Regions from separate parts of the Anaerobacillus sp. 63XJN7_4_ISO-PGPR-S23-413 genome, predicted to be linked through region 1. Evidence: riboswitches for the same ligand, from Rfam matches in the RefSeq annotation. Region 1 holds a riboswitch; each other region holds the start of a gene.

Region 1 (6,979 bases):
GTAAGGCAGGCATCACTTGCTTACTCCATTTCTCAAGTCTTCCTACACCATGTTCTGTAACAGATGTATCAAAACCAGCGATGTCCTCCGAAGCACCAGCAACAACTGATCCATTTGCTTTCGCTACAAGATAGCCTTGACTTGTAAAAATAATGTGATTGAGAGATGGGGCTTCATATGCGCAAATTTGTCCTCGTATTGGATAAATGGGCAACGTCAAACCAAGTGCTTCCTCCCAGTACATAGACCATGCTCCTGCAGCAAGAACAACTCGATCGCTTTCGATCCGTTGACCTTTTACCACAACGTTATTCTCTTCAAACGTCGCCTCTCCCGCATTCTCTATCACCCGAACACCTAACTTGCGACAAGCATCTAAAAGCGCTGAGACGTAGCCAGGAGCATAAATATGTGACTCTTCTGGACACCATAATGCTGCAACAACATCTTGAGAAAGGCCTGGCTCTTTCTCTCTTACTTCGTCAGCATTTAATATTGTAGATTCGACGTTAAACTTACGTTGCCAGGCCTGCTTTGTCTCAAGAGACAGCCGATCAGCCTCATGAAAGATACAATAAAGACTGCCGCTCTCGCTATATTCAAAATCAACATCTGAATTCTGTTTGATTTCTTCCTGCCATTTCGGGAAAAGCTTTAAACTATGTTGGCAAAGCCTGAAAAAATCATCTGGATCTTCTTCAATTTCCGAATAAGGCGCAAGCATGCCTGCAGCTGCACCTGAAGCTTGCCCCCCACACTTATGAGCTTCTACTACAGTCGTTTCATGTCCCCTCGTACGGCATTCATAGGCAATGGAGAGACCAATCACTCCGCCTCCTACAATCGTAATGTTAGCCATGATCGCCCTCCTTCTATTAATTTCGTACTGGACTACTTGCAGTGGCGTACTTCTTTTTAGGAATTCTTCCTGCAACGTAAGACAATCTTCCTGCTCTAATAGCCAACTTAACTGACTCAGCCATCATAACAGGGTTTCTCGCTTTCGCTATGGCTGTATTAAGGAGGACTCCATCTGCCCCAAGCTCCATCGCTTGTGTTACATCAGATGCATGTCCAAGACCCGCATCGACTATGACGGGTACCTTCAGTTGTTCTGTAATTAGTTCAATATTGTATGGATTTAAGATGCCGAGACCAGTTCCAATAGGAGATCCACCTGGCATGACAGCCGCTGCACCTGCTTCTTGTAGTCGATAGCAAAGTGCTGGATCATCAGAAGTATACGGTAAAACAACAAAACCTTCTTTAGCAAGAACCTCTGTAGCTTTCAAAGTTTCCACCGGATCAGGGATTAGCATTTTTTCATCACGACTAACTTCGATTTTTATCCAATCACTTAAGCCAGATGCTTTTGCTAAACGAGCGATGCGAATGGCTTCTTCAGCAGTCGTAGCTCCGGAAGTATTGGGCAAATAGTGAAATGATTGATTCTCGATGTGCTGTAAAATCGCATCTTCATTTGGTGCAGTAAGATTCACTCTTCGAATAGCAAATGTGAGAACTTCTGCTTCAGAAGCTTCAATTGCTTTATTTTGAACATATGGATTTGGATATCTTCCCGTGCCAAGAAACAATCGTGAAGAAAGTTCTTTACCGGCTATTGTTAATTTATCATTCATTCGGTCAACCCCCTCCTACAAAGTGGACAAGTTCGATTTTCATTCCTTCTTTTACTTCTGTATCGATCCATTCCGAGCGATCAATAATTGTTCCATTAACTTCAGTGACAACCAACCCTTCTTGCAAGCCAAAATGAGTAACAACTTCTTTCAATGTTGCCACTTCTAAATCATGCTGCTCTCCATTAACTAGTAATGTCACTTGGGAATCACCTCTTTTTGAATGGATTGAATAAATGCTTCGCACGTGCCTTTAATATCGGCACTACCAACTACTTCACTAATGACACATACTCTAGAAGCACCTGAATGGAGGACGTCCGAAACATTATGCAATTTGATGCCGCCGATGGCTACAAACGGAATAGATATTTCTGCTGCAACTTCTTTGAGATAGTCAGTTGTTACTGGATCAACAACATCGCTTTTGCTATTTGTAGGAAAGACTGGCCCAGCCCCGATGTAATCAGCACCACGCTGCTCTGCTTCACGCGCTTCTTCGATTCGATGTGTGGAGATACCGATGATCTTATTAGGTCCAACAATCTTCCTTGCTACCTCTAAAGGTAAATCATCCTGACCGAGATGAATGCCATCAGCATCAACGGCTAGCGCAATATCAATGTGATCATTCACAATAAAGGGAACTTCATATTTTTGTGTTAGCTCCTTTAATCTCAAAGCTTTTGCTAGTACAACCTTTTTAGAATTCGTCTTATCACGCAATTGAATAATATCAGCACCACCTTGTATCGCTTGCTCCATTACCTCAACTAGGTCTCGATCAGGGTGGAATTCTTCCCCTGTAATGACGTATAATTTAAAATCCTTCATTATTTACCTCCTCTAATACTTTTAACCTTAAGCCTATGTTAATGAGCTTTGTTGATTTTCGGCTCAATTACGCTCTGTGATAACCAATCGCTTCGAGCTAAAAATCGAGAATCAAGAGTATAAGCTACCACCGTAAACGCTTAAAAACGATTAACATAAAACACACTAAAAAACCCCATTCCGCGTAAGGAATGGGGGTAGTAATACGTAATCAATACTGCTACCGACTTCCCTACGCTGGTATCAACCAGATCAGGTTCAAGGGTAAAAGAAATGACGGTTTCTTTTTCTCAGCCTTCCCTTACATGAAGGCACCCCTAGTCTTTGGAATTATGAAATTAAGTTTATTATGACAAAGAAGTGATTAAAAAACAAGCCACTAACCTACATATACAGAGAAGAAAGGAAAATCCCTAACGTATCTTGGTAAATAGTGTTGAAATCAGAAGTAGGCAAAGGACTTTCCCCTTTTCCAATTTCTACGGTAAAACCCGGTCTTCTAAAGTCTTGAATAAACCAATCCTTGTATCCAGCGAAACTATCAACATAGCGAACTGCTCGATAACCGCTCAGTCGCGAAAATTCTCTCACTAAGATTTCTGACTCAGGAGGTTCAAGTCCTTCGAAACCCCAAAAGATCACTTCACCTTGAGAATGAAATGCTAGCGCACGATCAAATTCCTTTCTTCTCGTCAGGTCTGCGATCGCTATTGCTTCTGGCTCTGTAAGCGGTGCTTTTCCCGGGTAATTTCTTGGAGAAGGTTTTGTTGGTTTTCGTTCAGCTTCTATTTCCCATTTAGCAGGATACTGATTGTTTAAATCAACTCCCCTAATGTTCGCCTTCCATCTGTTAAATTGTTCACTTCCATTATTAATTTGATCCGCTAATGAGCGATAAGGTTCTTCTTCAGGTAATCCATTAATGACAAGATCAACGCCATCTGGGTTTACCATGGGTACAAGAGAGAGAGAAGTCGATTCATATAGAGATGGGAGGTAAACACCGCTCAATCTCTGACTATTCGTCAATTCACAAGAATAATCATCTACAAATTTCATAATGAGAGTTGAGGTTAACCATTCATTAGCATGAAATGCTCCATTCATATGAACTTTTTTCTTTCCTGTTCCCACTACTAGTTCTGGGATTGGCTTTTCCATGACAGATTCGCCAATGATTGATCGTTTAATAAATGGATAAACAGCAAGTATTTTTCGAATATCATTAACAAGGGTTTGATAATCGTAATTTTGATTTGGGTTAATGAGTGACCACGTTACACGAATCGGTATATTCACTTTTTCTCCTGGTTGTAACGAAAAAGGATTCGAATCGTTTAGCAAAAGAACACCATCTAGGGGTGTTCCGTACCATCCTGCTATTTTCCATAATGTATCTCCTGGCTTAATGGTATAACTTTTCGTGACAAACCCAGGGATCTGAATTTGTTCTCCGACTATAAGTTGATCAGGATTCTCAAGATTATTACTATCTAATATTAATCGAAGTGGAATTTGAAACACTCGGCTATATTTCCAAAGGCTATCCCCACTCTTCACCCTAATTTTCATGTCATACCCTCCCACATTTCATATCCTTCTTACAATGATATGAAATAATGAGTGATGCATATGCTACATAATTAGGACATATTAGCCTTATTGCTCGCCTCAGAAAAAATTCATTACAATACAATAACCCCACCTAACATCCAAGGTGGGGTTTGCATCTTTCATGCTATTTTTCTATTTCTGTATCCTCTTGTTGCTCATCATGCTTGCCTAAGAAACGTAGAAGGTCTCCATAAACGATTTTATCTGAGTAGGCAAGATCAGTTTTTGCCTTCTCCATGTATGGTTCACAGGCTGATTTATCCGTTTCTTCTCCTGTTTCTTTGTCATAACAGACATTTTTAGTGTATAGATTATTTTCAGTAATGAAGCTTCCATCGCGAAGGATAGTGAAATTATCCTGTTCTTTTGCAAAAAGATCGTTACCAAATTTAATCATATCCTTCGTATCAATACCAAGCAGGTGCATGATCGTCGGCTTCAAATCAATTTGACCACCGACCTGGTCCATCACTTCCCCTTCTTGGCCAGGAATATGAACAACGAGTGGAACTTTTTGAAGTTCCGTGGATTCAAATGGTGTAATTTCTTTGCCTAAGAATTCTCCCATAGCTTTGTTATGGTTCTCAGAAATTCCATAGTGATCACCGTACATGACGAAGATGGAATCTTCATAAAGTCCTTCTTCTTTCATGCGCTCAAAGAATTTCTTTAGAGCTTCATCCTGATATCGAACTGTAGTGAAAAATCTGTTAACAGTTCCATCATCTGAAGTCCACTCTGGAATATATTCATCCTCTGATTCAAGTGTAAAAGGAAAGTGGTTCGTTAATGTAATGTATTTAGCATAGTAAGGTTCCGGTAGCGTTTCTAAATATTTAATGGATTGATCAAAGAAATATTCATCTTTCAATCCCCATCCGATTGAATTATCAGGCGTTACTGTAAAATCGTTAATGTCATAGAACTTATCGTATTTAAGGGAGTCATACATAACGTCACGGTTCCAGAAGCTTTTGTTATTCGCGTGGAAGACAGCATTATAGTATCCATCCTCACTTAATATTTCTGGAGATGCATTGTATTCGTTACCTGAATGGGTAAAGAATACAGCTCCACTTGGGAGTCCATATAATGAATTCTCAAGAATAAATTCGGAGTCAGAAGTTTTACCCTGAGCTGTTTGATGATAGAAATTCGGGAAATAATAACTTTCATCTATAAGATCATTTAAGAAAGGCGTAATTTCTTCTCCATCCACTTCTTCATTCACTACAAAACTCTGTGTGGATTCTAACGATACAAGGATGATGTTTTTCCCTTCTGCTTTACCAAACATTTCAGGATCTGGCTCAACGTGGTTAGCTTTTACATAGTTTTCGATATCTACAATCTCACTGCCATCTGCAAATGCTCGCTGTGCTTTTGCTTTCGACTGAAGAACAGCGTCATAAACGTGGTAGTTATAAGTACCAATATATTTTATGAGCATTTCACGATCAAACGTACGAGTTAAGAGCTGCGGGCGTTCTGTTTCTGCAAGCCCAACATTAACAGCAAAAAGAGCTATAGCACTAGCAAATACAATAGCAATTTCTTTCTTCTTAACCGTGTACGCCTTCGTTTTTCTTACGAAAAGGAAAACTGACAGAATAATGATATCTACAAAGAGCAAGAAATCAAAACCGCTTACAAGTTCAGCAATACTATTTCCGAGCTCTCCCATATTATTCGTTTGAAACAACAATGGTATTGTTATAAAATCAGTAAATTCACGGTAGTATACGACGTTTGCAAATAGAATAAATGAGCCAATAAAATTAATGACCAATAGTACTCTGTTGCGATACTTTGGTGAGGCAAATAGGGCAAAACCGAGGAATAGCAATACAGAACTAAGTGGGTTTAGCAGTAAAATAAACCCTTCCATTTTATTTTCAGGTTCAATGTTGAAAGCAAATTCATACACCAAATACGTTTTTAACCACAGCATAAAGGCTACGATTAGGAAAAAAGAATACTTATTTTGTAGCTTTTTCATGTTTTCTTAGTACCTCCTTAGTTGAATATAAGGAAAAGCTACCATTACTTTCTACGACCATACATAATCGCAATGATAGTATGTTTTCGAAATTTAATCAACTAACTTTTGTCCTTATTTTAGTATTTCTTTCACAATTATTTTGATTCTGAGCAGCCTGTCTGTTAGTAATAACGAATGAAAAGGACAAAAAGTTTCATTTGGGCAATTTTTTTACATAAAAAAAAGAAAAGATCGAACTTAACTGATCTCTTCTTCCCTTGTTATAGCAGGCTGAAACATGAAAAACTAGGACTATTTCATCAATTTCGTTTTTACGAGCCACGCTCCTCCTATTACGCCAGCATCATTGCCGAGTGTGGCAATTGCAAAATCCGCACCTTCTCTAACTCTTGGCAATGCATATTTTTCAAATTGTTTTTTTAAGGGGGTTAGAAGTACATCTCCTGCTTTTGATACGCCCCCACCTATTACAATTTTAGAAGGATTCAAGGAATTAGCCAGGTTTGCAATCGCAAGTCCTAGATGGAAAGTTACATTATTCACTACTTCAACAGCATATGGATCCTCGGCATCAGCGCCTTCAAAAATATCACGAGAAGTAATTTCATTCTTTTCTTGATAAATATGATATAGGACACTGTCCTGATGTGACATAAGTTTTTCCATCGCAATACGAACAACACCAGTCGCTGATGCTACTGTTTCAAGGCAGCCTGTTTTGCCACAATTGCATTGCGCTCCACCATCAGGGATGGATGTAATATGACCTATTTCCCCCGCCATGCCATTCGTTCCATGAATGATTGTTCCATTCGTAATAACGCCTCCGCCTACTCCAGTCCCAAGCGTGACGCATAGCAAATCACGTGCTCCATCACCTGCGCCACGC
Region 2 (6,979 bases), 450 kb from region 1:
GACGGTTCTTATAGATGAGGCGCATAATCTCGTTGATCGGGCGAGAGAAATGTATTCTGCCGAATTAATGAAGTCACCCTTTCTTGAGTTGAAGCGGAATTACAAAAGACAAAATAGCGAAGTATCGAGCGCAGCAGCATCGATAAATAACACGTTTATTACGTACAGAAAATCGACGCAGAATGGTTCGCTAGTTCTATCCGAAATTGATGAAGAGCTTATTGTTCAGCTTGATACGTTTGTGCAAGTGAGTGAAGTCGAGTTGCTTCAGGAAGGAAGCGATGAGCTTCTACTTGAAACGTATTTTTTAGCACAGAACTTTATTCGGATTGCCAAACTTTATGATCAGCGATATATGACGTATGTAGAGGCAGGAAAGTCCGAGGTGAAAATCAAGCTCTTTTGTTTCGATCCTTCACATCTCCTTCAAAAGATGCGGAAAGGGTTTCGATCGAATGTTTTTTTCTCAGCTACTTTTACACCTTTCTCATATTATCAAAACATGCTAGGTTGGAAAGAAGAAGATTACGCTGTGAAAATACCTTCTCCTTTTCCACGTGAACATGCGAATATTTATATTGCTCCACTTTCGACGAAGTACCGCGATCGTGAGCGCACGCTACCAAGACTGGTTACACTTCTTCAAAAAGTGCTTCATGAAAAACCCGGTAATTACTTGTTCTTTTTCCCATCATATGGCTATATGGAACAAGTTTTTGAGGCGTTCACTTCTCCAGACGAAGTGGAAACGATCATTCAACAAAGCGGGATGACGGAAGAAGAAAGAGAGTCGTTTTTAAAAAAATTCACATCTAATCGAAAGGGTAGCTTAGTTGGGTTTGCTGTTGTAGGTGGCATCTTCTCAGAAGGGATAGACTTAAAAGGGAATCGTCTTACAGGAGTAGTGGTCGTTGGAGTAGGGCTCCCTAATTTTGATACCGAGCGGCAGCTAATGAAATCTTACTTTGATCAAGCTGGAAGAAATGGTTTTGAGTATACTTACGTTTATCCAGGCATGAACCGTGTTCAACAAGCAGGCGGTCGACTCATTCGAACAGAAACCGATCGAGGTCTTTTATTACTAATTGATAGTCGTTATTTAGAAAAACGCTACCAGCAATTAATACCGTATGAGTGGCAACACTTTGAACTAATTCAGGTACCATAGGTCTTTACTAGGGTTTTGGATTGCTATCTTACCACTATTCATTTACTAAAATTCCCCCTCTTAAAAAGTGGGGGAATTTTTCTTTACTCATCTCCACATTGCTTCGGAATAACTCATTTTCCAAAACATATAGTCATACCTTGTTGTGATTAGTAAAATTACTTCTAGATCGGTGAGTTCTTCTTCAGATAGGTTGAAGTTTTTCATGTAAATGCTCACTAAAGCTCATGTTAATGCGCTCCCTTTTTTGTATTTACCCAATCAAGAATAAAGTGCATCATCGATTGTGTATAATTGATTAGCTGATGGATAGATACATATTCGTTTGTTGAGTGAGCTTGTGCTAGCTTTCCGGGACCATAGATGACGGTTGGTATTCCAGCATCACCGAGCCAACCGCCGTCTGTCACAGTTTGAGAAGTACCTATTTCAGGTCGACGAAAATGAATATGCTCATGCAAATCTGATAACAACTTGACAGCGGGATGATGTTGGTCAACTTCTAAAGAAGGGAAGATCTCTCCCTTGTCGATCATCATAGAAGTGCCACCCCACTGAAACGTCGGTGGGTGGTCTCTAAGCCAGATATCTGCATTCGCAGTTAATCTGATATGATCCTCAATTTCATCCATAACGTCTTGATAAGTTTCATTTGGATAGTAATGAACGGTAATCCATAACTTGCATTCGTCTGCAATGAATGCAGCATGCCGACCACCTTCGATAACGGCCGGATTAATTGTTGTCATTCCTGGTTTCACACCAGGGTAGCTTTTTACGATGGACCAATGCCGCTCTAGATCCTGTAATGCTTGGATAATTTTCATCATTTTTTCGATGGCACTAGCCCCGTGAAGCCCACCACCTGCATGAATCATATTTTGGCGCAGTGCATCATGGTGTGTCTTTGAATCTTTTACTGTGATCCAACCAGTGACCACGCCCCCTTGTCCCTCTATTCTCAAATCACTCGTATCCGCTACTACGGCGAAATCAGCGGTATAACCCCGCTCGCAACACTGTGATGTACCCGCTTCTCCAATTTCTTCTCCAGTAACCGATTGAAAAAGAACTTTCCCCTTAAGAGGAAGATTGTTTTCTTTTAATAGTTTAAGTGCGAATAAGTTAGCTGCAATACCTGCTTTCATATCTGCGGCACCTCTGCCGTATACCTTATTATCTGATATTGTGGGTTCAAAAGGAGGAAAACTCCAATTTTCATCTTCACCCACTTCTGCCACATCAACGTGTCCATTTAAAATCAAACTTTGGTATTCTGTTACTTCTTCATTAAGAATCCCTACAATGATTGGATCACCAGGATGCATATCCCACTTGTCAATCTTGAACCCGATGTCAGTGAGGTAGGACGCAATGAAGTCTTGAATTTCCTGGGTATTTCTGGCTGGTGGGGCTGGGGTTGCGTATTGGATTAACTGATTTGTAAGATTGATTAATTCTTGTTTTCTCTCGTCTACTAGATTAAAGATTTCTTTCTTTACCATCACACCACATCCTTTTTAGCTTATATTGTTGGTATTTCTCACCTTTAAACAAAAGGAAAACCAACAAAACCCATGCATATAGACCTGAATTTAAAAAAGCATCGCTCCTATAAAAGAAGCGATGCATACTAGACAGAGTAGACCTGTCACAATTACATACACTTCTTTCCTACGCCAGTATGATCCGGATCAGGTAGTGAGGGTCGAGACAAATGTCCCTCTCAGCTGATTTCGCAGCACCCCTAGAAGTATTCGATTGAATTAATTTAACAATAGCTTACTTGTGAATCATTTACAATTATGGAACATTACATTTTCGAGTCATTCTTTTCATTATGGTTTAGTATTAACCTAGGAAGGAAATAGTCATCAAGGAAATCGAACGTATTAAGGAGATCATCTATGAATTTAATATTTACAATTCTACTATTTATTCTAGCTGCGATTGCCACCTATTTCGTTGCTACTCGACTTGCTATGTATGGTGATGCCATTAGTGAGAAAACAAAAACGTCTTCAGCGTTTATGGGAATTATCATTGGTGCTGCTATATCATTGCCCGAACTAACATCAAGCGTGACCGCAATTGCTATTGATAGTCCAGATCTTGCAATCGGGAATTTGCTTGGGAGTAATTTATTTAATCTATTAGCCCTTGCCGTTCTTGATATGGTCTACCGTCGCGAACAGATTATGGGACAAACAGATGTAGGAAGTAAGCTATACATCTATCTTGTTATCGTGATGACGTTAATCGTTGTAGGAGGTTTATCCTTAACACTACCAGCGAGCATTTATCATATCGGATATAGTTCGATCATTCTTGTTCTTGTGTATTTTGCTGGTGTGAAATGGATTAACAAATTAACAGAAGAGAAAGTGAAACGAAGAAGTCGAAAGAATGAAAAATACGGTGAGTTTTCATACCAAAAAGTTCTAACGATGTTCATCTTATCCGCTGTCGGTATTATGATTGTCGGAACGGTGTTAACATTAACTGCCGATCGAATTGCGGAAAGCACAGGATTAGGAGCTTCATTTGTTGGATCTTTCCTTGTAGGAGCGAGTACTTCTTTGCCTGATGCTGTAAGTGTTGCAACAGCGTTGAAACTTAAGAATTACAGTATGGGAATAACCTCGCTTCTAGGAAGTAACGCCTTTAATATCATGCTACTTTCGTTTACAGATGCTATTTATCTTAAAACAAACTTATTTAGGCATGCTAGCATGTCTAATATTGTGACAACTGTATCATCAATTGTGGTGGTGCTCGTCATTTTATATAGTATTACAAGAAAACAAAAACGTAGCACGCTTTTTTATATGGTGCCATCCACTTTAATTGTCTTGATCTATTTTGTCGCTACGTATTTCGTCTATCAGATGAAGTAAGTTGCAGAGAGTTAATACTCTCTGCAACTTTTTTTCTTATCTAGAATACTCGATGTGACGGAGATGGTAACGCTACCGAAAAATAGTCCGAAAATAATCGCAAGTTTTAAGTTAAATACACCGTGGAATCCCCTGTGATAGATTAATTTATGGAGGTAAGATCAATGTCAAAAGGGAAAAGTATTCATGCGTTAATTATTTTATTATTTACCCAGTTCGTTTCTGGAGGGGTGACGAATACAAAGGGGATTGTACTTGATAAAGTTGAAACGGATATTGGACTTGATATGAGCCAATTCGGATTAGTTGTCTTGATATTCCAACTAGGCTTTACGCTCGCGAGTTTGATTTTCGGTTATTTAACAGATAAAAAAGGGTTAAGAATAATGGTGATCTTTGCAACGATTGTCATGGGACTTGGTTTTGCAGGTACCGGATTTGCACCGAACATTACATTCTTCTTAGGTTTCTATATGTTAATTGGGTTCGGGCTTGGAGCACTTGGTGTTGCTTCCAATGCGATTGTACCGGCTGCATATCCAGAGAAACAAAATCAAATGTTCAATTTAGCGATGGGGATCTATGGACTTGGGATGATTGTCTTTCCACAAATCCTTAACTACATGTTCCAATTTGCATCATGGCGATATTTCTATCTGGCTATTGCCATCTTAAATATTCTCGTTATTTTTTATGTCACATCGGTTAAATTCCCTGATGGTAAAGCAGAAAAAATCAATTTAAAAGCATTTATACCAATGTTAAAAGATGCACAAATGATTTTCTTAATGTTCTTCTTAATTTTCGAAGTATCTGCAGAAGTTTCGTTTACTAATTTCTTCCCGCCTTACTTAAAATCTCTTGAGTTAGGAGGAATATCTACCGAAGCAAAATCGGATATGGTCGCAACGATTCTATCACTCTTCTCAGTATTCTTTATGATTGGGCGCCTAGGAGTGGCTTATCTTGCGAATAAAATCAACGAGCGATTGATTATGATTTCTTTCTCATTAGGATCCGTCATTATCGTAGCAATCAGCTTCTTCTTTGCGAACCAGGTACCTTATTTATTTGCTGGAGCTGGGCTTTTCTTCTCTACATTATTTCCAACCGCTACGGCATTTGGAACGACAATTTCAAAAAATCCAGGTACTGCACTAGGTCTAATCTATGTAGCATCTGGTATTGGTGGTGGTATCGCAGGATACATCATTGGGATTGTTTCAGAAGCTTTCGGAGAGAAAGGTGGATTTGGTCTCGTCATTGTTTTCCTTGCATTAATGTTTATCGTTTCTCTATTCTTAAATTCAAATAAGACAAAGCAAACTGCAAATGAATAATACTCACACGTAAAAAAAGCCGCCGGTATAACTACCGGCGGTAAATTTATATTCATCTATTGGGAATAGAGGAATGCAGTGTTAAGCTACTTGCGCTCGCTTTGCTGTTTTCGTAACAGCACTGTAGATGCGCGGTGAGATTAGAGCAGCTACAATTGATAAAATTACGTCTTTCGGCAATGGAGCAACCATCCACATCCATGCCATTCCATAAGTAAATCCTTCAGGCGCTTCAGCCCAAAATTTGTATGCGTAGTACATATAGTTTGTACCTAGAACATAATTCAAAATAAATCCAGTAAAGCTTGCGATCATGAATGTTCTCATAGTTGGTTTAGATTTTGATTCTACGATTTTCCCTGCAACATAAGCAACTAAAATATAAGATAGAATAAATCCAAATGTTGGTTTAAATAAGACGGCAGGACCACCAGTAAACTGTGCAAACACTGGTGCACCGGCAAGACCAACGAATGCGTAAACAGACAATGAAATAGCGCCAAGTCGACTGCCGAGTAAAAGGCCAGCTAAAATAGCGAAAAAAGTTTGGAGTGTAATAGGCACGCCACCGACAACAAGGAATTGAGCAATATTTGCTCCAACGGCCATTAATGCTGCGAACATACCTGCGTAAACTAAATCAATTGTTTTCATTTTCCTCATGACTGATCCTCACTTTCGTTATCACTATAATGAATCGTAAAAGAAAAATCAAATTGTGTCAACATAAATTTATATTTAGTTAACATTAATGTTAGTAAGTGAATAAAATTAATTGGTTTTAATGGGATATAGTATTTAATTAGTTGATATACATTTAAACGACACCCTTTATTTATATAAAGTTAACATATTTTTGTTTGTGGAAACGAAAGCTTCAGTCAAGATCTCTCCAAGTGCGGTCAATGAATTGTTATTTTAACGAAATGTTTTTTGCGGAGGAATGAAGACGATTATGAGAAAACGCACTACTCAACAAAAAATCTATGGTAAACTAAGAGCGAAAGTATGTTGAAAGGAGCCTCTGAATGAACTTGTTAAGAGGAACTCTCCTGTCTATTTTATTGCTCTGTTTCGTACTTGCCGTTAGCACTGCTTTCGCAAATGGACAGGATGAACAGCTTGAAAATGTAACAGGTGAGGTTCAAAAAAAGATGATCCGCTATGAAGAACCAAAACTTACGAATGCGACGGATCAAAAAGATGAAAGCAATGCTGAAAATGAAGCAGATGTAACAAGTGAAGATGCAGAAGAGGCGACAAATACGCCAGTTGAAAAACCTTATTATTATCTTATTGTTAACGAAACTCCTTATTTAGCCGATAAAACTGATTGGGAGTCGGTTGAAGAAGGTCATATCGTTACGCTTGGTTATGAAGAAGGTAACGTGCATGTCGTAAAAACAATTGTTGAAGAATAGACAATAAGGTACAATACGGTTCGATGTTTTTTTCTCTCCTGCCACTGTGCAGGATTTTTTAATATGGAAATAATCGTCGTTCTCATAGTGGGAAAACTTTCAGGAACAAAGAAAGTCTTTTGCTAATAAAAAGCTTAGAGGCATCATTTCTTT
Region 3 (6,979 bases), 1.2 Mb from region 1:
GAAGTAGGCGCTACGATTGGGTCTCACTCAGGACCAGGAACACTTGCTTTGTTTTTCTTAAATAAATAACTTCCTTTTACATAGGATGTCGCATAATCGCGTACTCTATTATTGTGCATGGCAATCCTGACACCAAGGGAGGACATAACGTGTCATCAACAAAAGATAATAATAAAAAAGCAGTTGATCATAATGCTAAACGAATGTTGAAAAACAAGTTAAAAGAAGAAAACCGTGAAGGCGGGAAACACCAGTATTCTAAGGATACTGACCACTTGTAGAGATCAAGCATTGAAAAGAAACCGGCTAAACAGCCGGTTTCTTAATTTCTAACATCGGTTATATTAAAGTAAGGAAATGTTGTGCCTACCCAAAATGCAAGCGAAAAACCTACCATAATGTAGAGTATAAAATATGCATCAACTCTAGAGAAGGTCTGTTTATAATAATAAGTTCGTTCCTTATTATTAAACTGCTTCGCTTCCATGGCAACTGCAATGCGATGAGCTCTACGAATACTTTGAGAAAGCAATGGCACAGCATAAAGTGTCACAGACTGCATGATTCGAGCGAACCCTTTTTTCTTTTTTATACCTCTAATACGTAATGCGGCTCTTAGCTGTTGGAATTCCTCCATCATAACAGGAAGAATACGAACAGCAGCCATAAAGCTATAGGCAAACCGAGGCGGTACTTTAAGCTGTTGAACGAGGGAATAGAAGAGAAATACTGGCCTCGTTGTCAAAGCGAATAGAAGTCCGAGCAAGGCGAAATTTAAAGCTCGAAACCCGATGTGAAGACCTCGAAAGAAGCTCTCTTCTGTAATATGAACGATTCCCCACTTCCACCAAGTCGTCGTCCCTTGACCAAAGAACATCATACTAGAAGCACTTGAGAAAAATAACAACAAAAATGGAATCATTAAAATCGCTAGTATCCTTTTCCGATGTCCTGTGGCGAACAAGACGAGAATTAATGGAACCACTGTTACATTGCTAATCAAATTTGGATTGTGAACGAATAATAGAAGGATAAATAATGCTAAAATGAACACCAATTTGAAAGCAGGATTTAAACGATGAAGCCATGTTTCTTTATACTGTAGAGTCCACTGCATGATGCTCCCTCTCTTCCCTTCTCAGAAGCTCTCGATCAGCAGTTAGCTTACCCTCTTCAATGATCCACTCTCTCGTCCCATAATTTTGAACAATCTTCTCATCATGCGTCACCATAATAATGAGCATTCCATCTGACCTTAACTGTTCAAATAAAGCTAGCAACTTAAACGTATTACTTGCATCTTGACCAAATGTTGGTTCGTCTAACAAAAGAATCGGTTGAGAACCAAACATGGCCGTTCCTACGCTTAACCTTCTTTTTTGACCCGTAGAAAGCTGGTACGGATGAAGAGTTCGCACTTGCTTAAGATCATATGCTTCAAGCCACTGCCCTACTTTTTGATCTACTTCCGCGTCTTCCATCATTTCAAGGGAATAAGCAAGTTCATCATAGACAGAATTCGTGACAAATTGAAATTCTGGATTTTGAAAAACAAAAGCTAGCTGCTCACGGGAAGCTTTGATCGATTTTAATTCCTGATTCTTTACTCTCTTTTTACCAGTCGTTTTCATCACGTTCATTAAACTTAAAAGAAAGGAGCTTTTACCTGCTCCATTCTTTCCGGTAACCACAATCCATTCTCCTTCATGAGCTGACCCATTATGCACTTCAATTTTTGGGATTTTGCCTCGATACCCTTTTAACTGTTTAATCTCAAGAATTTCTTCCCCTTTAACATACGGTGCAGGAAGTTTTTTTTTATTTGTATGTTCTTCCCATACGCCCGGATACCAGATCCCATATTCCTTCATCTTATGTTTATAAAAGGAGAAGACACTTTGTGGGTCAGCATCTGCAATAATCCTTCCCTCTGAATCAAAAAGGACGATGCGATCAACAAAATCAATTACTTCATCAATCTTATGCTCAACGATAATCATTGTTTGTGTAGCATTAAGTTGTTTAATTGTTTTCCATACGTCAGAGGTACCTGCAGGATCAAGTAACGCGGTCGGTTCATCCAAAAAGATTACATCTGGCTCAAGTGCAAGCATGGAGGCAATGGCTAGTCGCTGTTTCATCCCTTGTGAAAGTGAACTAATCTCAATATGCGGATCCTTAAAGGAAAGACCTACCTTTTCAAGATAATGACGAATTAACCCTTCCATTTCAGGTTGCGGGACAGCACGATTTTCCAATACGAATGCCATCTCTTCATCCACATATGGCATGCAAAACTGAGAATCAGGATCTTGAAATACAACGCCTGAAGATGCTGGTATACTTTTGGCATCTGCCTTCATAGGCACTGGAACGGCATTTGGAATTAAACCAGATAATATCTGAAGAAGAGTTGATTTACCACAACCGCTCGGACCAAGAAATAAGACCTTTTCCCCTTCTGCAATCTCAAGAGATAACCGATTAAATAGCAGTGTGTCCGCTCCCGCATATTTTACACGAAGGTTTGATACACCTACTTTCATATAACCACTCCTTACTGATCTAACGCCTTATAATCCTCATCACTTGCTGGTCTAACTAAGCTAGTAACACCCGTTTTCTCTAGAGCTTCTACAAGGAAATAAGCAAGTAGTCCAGCTAACAGGAAACCACCTATTAACCTAGCACCAATGAGAAGAAGTAAATTCCATAGAGCAAGGTCCATCACATACCCATAGGCAGCATCCATGACAATGGAGCCTACTGCAGCAGCAATCCCTCCAAGCGCCGCAACAAATGCGGTGTATCGTTTATAGCCAAATAAAGCAAACATTAATTCCGTTCCTAATCCTTGAACAATTCCATATAGAAGAACGGACAATCCATATTCAGAACCAACAAGAAATTCACCAGAAGCTGCAGCCGTTTCTGCAAGTAGTGCCACACCGGGCTTACGAAGAAGAAGCACTGCTACTGTACCCGCAATAAACCACATCCCGTAAATCACATCACCAATATGGAGACCAAATGGTTTAAAGATGTTATAGACCGGTCCCCACAGTTTATAAATAATCCCAAAAACAAGGGCAATCACGATCGTAATCAAAATGTCCGATAGTTTTAGTCGTTTCATACGCGCTCACCTTTTTGGAGGGAGACAGGCCACTCTTCTACTTGATAAGCCATTTCCCAGAAACCATATTCCAACTGACAGCTAAGAATGAAATAGTCCTTGATTCGCTTCAATTCTCTTTCAGGTGCCGTCTCAGCCCACTGATCGAGGATTTTTCTTAGTTGATCCGTCACAGGTTCCATTGACTTCTCTCCGTAAAACGTAATCCAATCATAAAAAGGATGATCTTCTTTAGGATTAACCTCTTCCATTAAACGCTGACCAATCTCCAGGTATGTCCATGGGCATGGCAGAAGGGCTGCAACGATTTCTCCGAGCGTACCTGAATGAGCAGCGTCAAGCATATGCCTCGTATAATGATGTGCCGTCGGGGCGAGGGGATAGCCTTGCAGCTCTTCATAAGTGACGCCTGCAGCTCGACACAAATTATTATGAGGATGAACCTCACTATGGAGTACAAATGATATTTGTTCAGTGAAAAGTGCCATCTCTTCTCGGTTTTCACATTTTGATAGCGCAATGCCATAGATTCGAACAAATGTATTCAAATATTCAAAGTCCTGCTTTACATAGTGAACAAGCTGTTCCTTCTCTAACTTTCCCTCCGCAATTCCTCTCACAAATGGATGATTAAAGATCGCTCCAAAAATTGGTGCTGCTTCCTCTCTTAACTGTTCAGTAAATGACATAAAAAAACTCCTCTCCGCTTTTCATCCAACTGATGAAGAGGAAAGGAGCTTGAATGCCGTTGTTCCGTCATTTTTGGAGATTTAGAAATACTTGTAAGCATTCCTTACTTCTACACGTTTAGGAAATCAAAACGTATAAAAGCCGCTCCAAAAATGGAGCGGCTGCGGTGGCATCCGTCTCCACTTTCCTCCGCTGGCGCTAACCAGATCAGGTTCAAAGGGTCCAGGACATCCTGTCTCAGTCATATAAATGACTCCCCTAGTGGATATATAAAAAGCTTTTTTGAATGTTAGTTTGATAACTATTAAGCTACTCTTCTTTCACACCTTTGTCAACCATTACTGGAAGTTCAATTACAAAAGTTGTTTGTTCTGGATTTGATCGCACTGAAATAACACCTTCGTGCTTTTCAATAATTTGCTTGCAAACAGACAATCCAAGACCTGTTCCGAGTTTTTTTGTACTAATGAACGGTTGAAAGATACTTTCAACAAGATGCGATGAAATTTGCCGGCCATTATTGGAAATTTCAATCGTAATCCGTCCATGGTTTTCTTTTGCTCTCAGCTCAATTTTTCGATGATCGATTTTATTTTCATTTAACTCTTCAATCGAGTTAATCATAATATTAAGAATGACTTGTTTAATTTGTTCTTCTACACCGAACAGTGGAATGTCTGGAGTAATGGCTGTTTCCACTTCTATATTTGATTCTAGTAGTCTTGGATAAAGAATTTCAATGGTATATCTTAATAATCCACTTAAATTTAATGATAGAGGACGATCGTCGCTCCCACGCATTTTTGATAAGAAAAGAAATTGACTTACCTTCTCTTCTAGACTTTTCATTTCGCTATTGAGGATTTCGAAATAGTGTTTCTCGATCGAATTATTAGCATCACTATCATCTTCTAATAATTTCAAAAATCCTTTAATGGAGGTAAGAGGATTGCGAAATTCATGAGCAAAGCTCGCACCTAGCTGACCAAGAATGGTTAAACGATCACTATGCATTTCCTGTATAAACTTATTTTTATCATGAATGATATTATCTTTCACCTTCGTGTATTCCGTTACTGAATGATACGAATAGGCATTAAAATAATTATTAATGATTTGAAGACCTTTCGAAAGTTCGTCTCTATCAAATGATGATTCGTTTAAGACAGAGATCACAACCGATCTCCCAAAATTAATATTCGCAATAAACTCTCCGATATTAACATTTGCTTCAATTCGCTCATTGGCAATTTTCTTAGTTAATGTCATAATCCAACTTTCATCCTGAAGGCGAATATAACGAGAGATAAGTTCAACCGTTCGTTTCCCATTCTTAATGATTTCTTCATAATAAGGATCCTCTTGAGAAATTTTTGCGCCAAGCAGCCACTTTTCTACAATTTTGGGCTGACTTTGTTCCAAAAACGACGCAAACCGTTCTTCAAATTCAGATTCTCTTAAATCAAAATTCATACCTCTCGCCTCACAAACTACATTATAGGTTTGTTTCATTTTATCATGTAATGCAAATGTCATCATTATATTCTCAGACTTAGGTTTAGAAATTCTCCCGATTGGCAATTCCTTACATATATAATTTGAAAGGAGTTATCCCATGCGACCAGATTTTAGACAGACGGATGGACAACCAGCACAACATCAAAATCATCAGCCAGGATCTCAGCAAGAAATGGATCCAAAGCCCATAATGGATGACCGGGATTATAAAGGATCAGGAAAATTAACGAATAAAGTCGCTCTCATCACTGGAGGAGATAGTGGGATAGGCGAAGCCGTTGCGATTGCTTATGCAAAAGAAGGAGCAAAAATCGCCATTGTTTATCTTGACGAACATGAAGATGCGCAACATACGCAACAAAAAATCGAAGAGATCGGAAGCGAATGTTTATTGTTGCCGGGAGACATTGGGAGTGAAAGCTTTGCTTACGATGTGATTAAACAGGTGATTGATCATTTCGGACAGCTCGATATTTTAATTAATAATGCAGCAGAACAGCACCCCCAACAGGGAATAGAAGAAATTAGTGCAGAACAGCTCGAAAAAACATTCCGAACCAACGTTTTTGCCATGTTTCACCTGACGAAAGCCGCTCTTCCCCATCTTAAAAAAGGAAGTGCAATCATTAACACATCCTCTGTAACCGCATATGAAGGCAATGATCAGCTGATCGATTACTCTAGTACAAAAGGTGCAATCACAACGTTCACAAGGAGTCTCGCAAAGTCGCTCGTTGGAAAAGGTATTCGTGTCAACAGCGTTGCACCTGGTCCTATTTGGACACCGCTTATCCCTTCCACCTTCTCAGCAGAAAAAGTGAAAAACTTTGGAACGAATACACCAATGGGAAGACCGGGTCAGCCAGAAGAATTAGCTGCGGCTTACGTCCTTCTTGGTTCTGATGGATCTTCTTATATGACAGGTCAAACGATTCATATAAATGGTGGACAGTTTTTAACATCTTAAAACCTCCTTTGGGAGGTTTTTTTATATTATTCACTCTATAAAAAAATGATTTTTAAGACTCTATTGGACAAGAGTTTATACGTCTTTTTACTGTATTCATATAGTATAGTGAATACAGTTTTAGACTATATTTGAACACGTATGTTCAATAGGGGTTGTCATTATGGCTTTTACCAATCGATACTCCACCCGAACGTGTGGAGCCATGACATTTACAGGAAACACTTTAGGATTAAGTCAGTTACTAAATGCTAACCAGGCTGGAACTCAAGGAAGTATCGGAGCATTTATTACAACCGATACATCACTTCAAGTGCCAACTTTTCCACCAGGAACCACTCTGGATTATACTTTAAATAACTCAGAGGCTAATCTAGTATTACCAGCTGGAAGCTCCGTTTTATATGCTGAATTAATCTGGGGAGGAAATTATCTTTCAGTAAACGAAGACATTACATCTGATATTGATAATTCTGTTACGTTCACGAACCCAAGCGGGACTGATTTCACAATTAGTCCCGACCCAACTACTAGTAATGAGCCAACATTTACCATCGGAGGAAATACTCGAGGATTTTACATGCGCTCCAATGATGTTACATCAATCGTTCAAGCAGCTGGCGCTGGTACATACACCGTAGGCGGCGTACCAGGACTAGTCGATCCTC

What was found. A riboswitch is a leader RNA that binds a small molecule or an ion and turns the genes downstream of it on or off. The one in region 1 is predicted to bind thiamine pyrophosphate.
Region 2: another riboswitch for thiamine pyrophosphate. It lies ahead of AC0VYO_RS12040 (acetylornithine deacetylase); the one in region 1 lies ahead of thiE (thiamine phosphate synthase).
Region 3: another riboswitch for thiamine pyrophosphate. It lies ahead of tenA (thiaminase II); the one in region 1 lies ahead of thiE (thiamine phosphate synthase).

The regions. Positions count from the first base shown of each region.
Region 1 covers NZ_CM149688.1:2,713,130-2,720,108, forward strand. Annotated here, with positions in the region: gene thiO (glycine oxidase ThiO) at 1-859, opposite strand, end outside; gene AC0VYO_RS14375 (thiazole synthase) at 876-1,640, opposite strand; gene thiS (sulfur carrier protein ThiS) at 1,645-1,842, opposite strand; gene thiE (thiamine phosphate synthase) at 1,839-2,474, opposite strand; TPP riboswitch at 2,687-2,803, opposite strand; gene AC0VYO_RS14390 (M14 family zinc carboxypeptidase) at 2,859-4,046, opposite strand; gene AC0VYO_RS14395 (LTA synthase family protein) at 4,213-6,087, opposite strand; gene AC0VYO_RS14400 (ROK family glucokinase) at 6,382-6,979, opposite strand, start outside.
Region 2 covers NZ_CM149688.1:2,266,437-2,273,415, reverse strand. Annotated here, with positions in the region: gene AC0VYO_RS12045 (ATP-dependent DNA helicase) at 1-1,168, shown strand, start outside; gene AC0VYO_RS12040 (acetylornithine deacetylase) at 1,399-2,673, opposite strand; TPP riboswitch at 2,823-2,927, opposite strand; gene AC0VYO_RS12035 (sodium:calcium antiporter) at 3,076-4,065, shown strand; gene AC0VYO_RS12030 (MFS transporter) at 4,230-5,405, shown strand; gene AC0VYO_RS12025 (biotin transporter BioY) at 5,487-6,068, opposite strand; gene AC0VYO_RS12020 (hypothetical protein) at 6,434-6,826, shown strand.
Region 3 covers NZ_CM149688.1:1,536,551-1,543,529, reverse strand. Annotated here, with positions in the region: gene AC0VYO_RS08365 (DegV family protein) at 1-69, shown strand, start outside; gene AC0VYO_RS08360 (DUF3941 domain-containing protein) at 150-281, shown strand; gene AC0VYO_RS08355 (energy-coupling factor transporter transmembrane component T family protein) at 323-1,117, opposite strand; gene AC0VYO_RS08350 (ABC transporter ATP-binding protein) at 1,095-2,546, opposite strand; gene AC0VYO_RS08345 (ECF transporter S component) at 2,558-3,136, opposite strand; gene tenA (thiaminase II) at 3,133-3,825, opposite strand; TPP riboswitch at 3,994-4,096, opposite strand; gene AC0VYO_RS08335 (histidine kinase N-terminal domain-containing protein) at 4,136-5,299, opposite strand; gene AC0VYO_RS08330 (SDR family oxidoreductase) at 5,442-6,311, shown strand; partial or broken gene AC0VYO_RS08325 (hypothetical protein) at 6,475-6,897, shown strand; gene AC0VYO_RS08320 (DUF11 domain-containing protein) at 6,892-6,979, shown strand, end outside.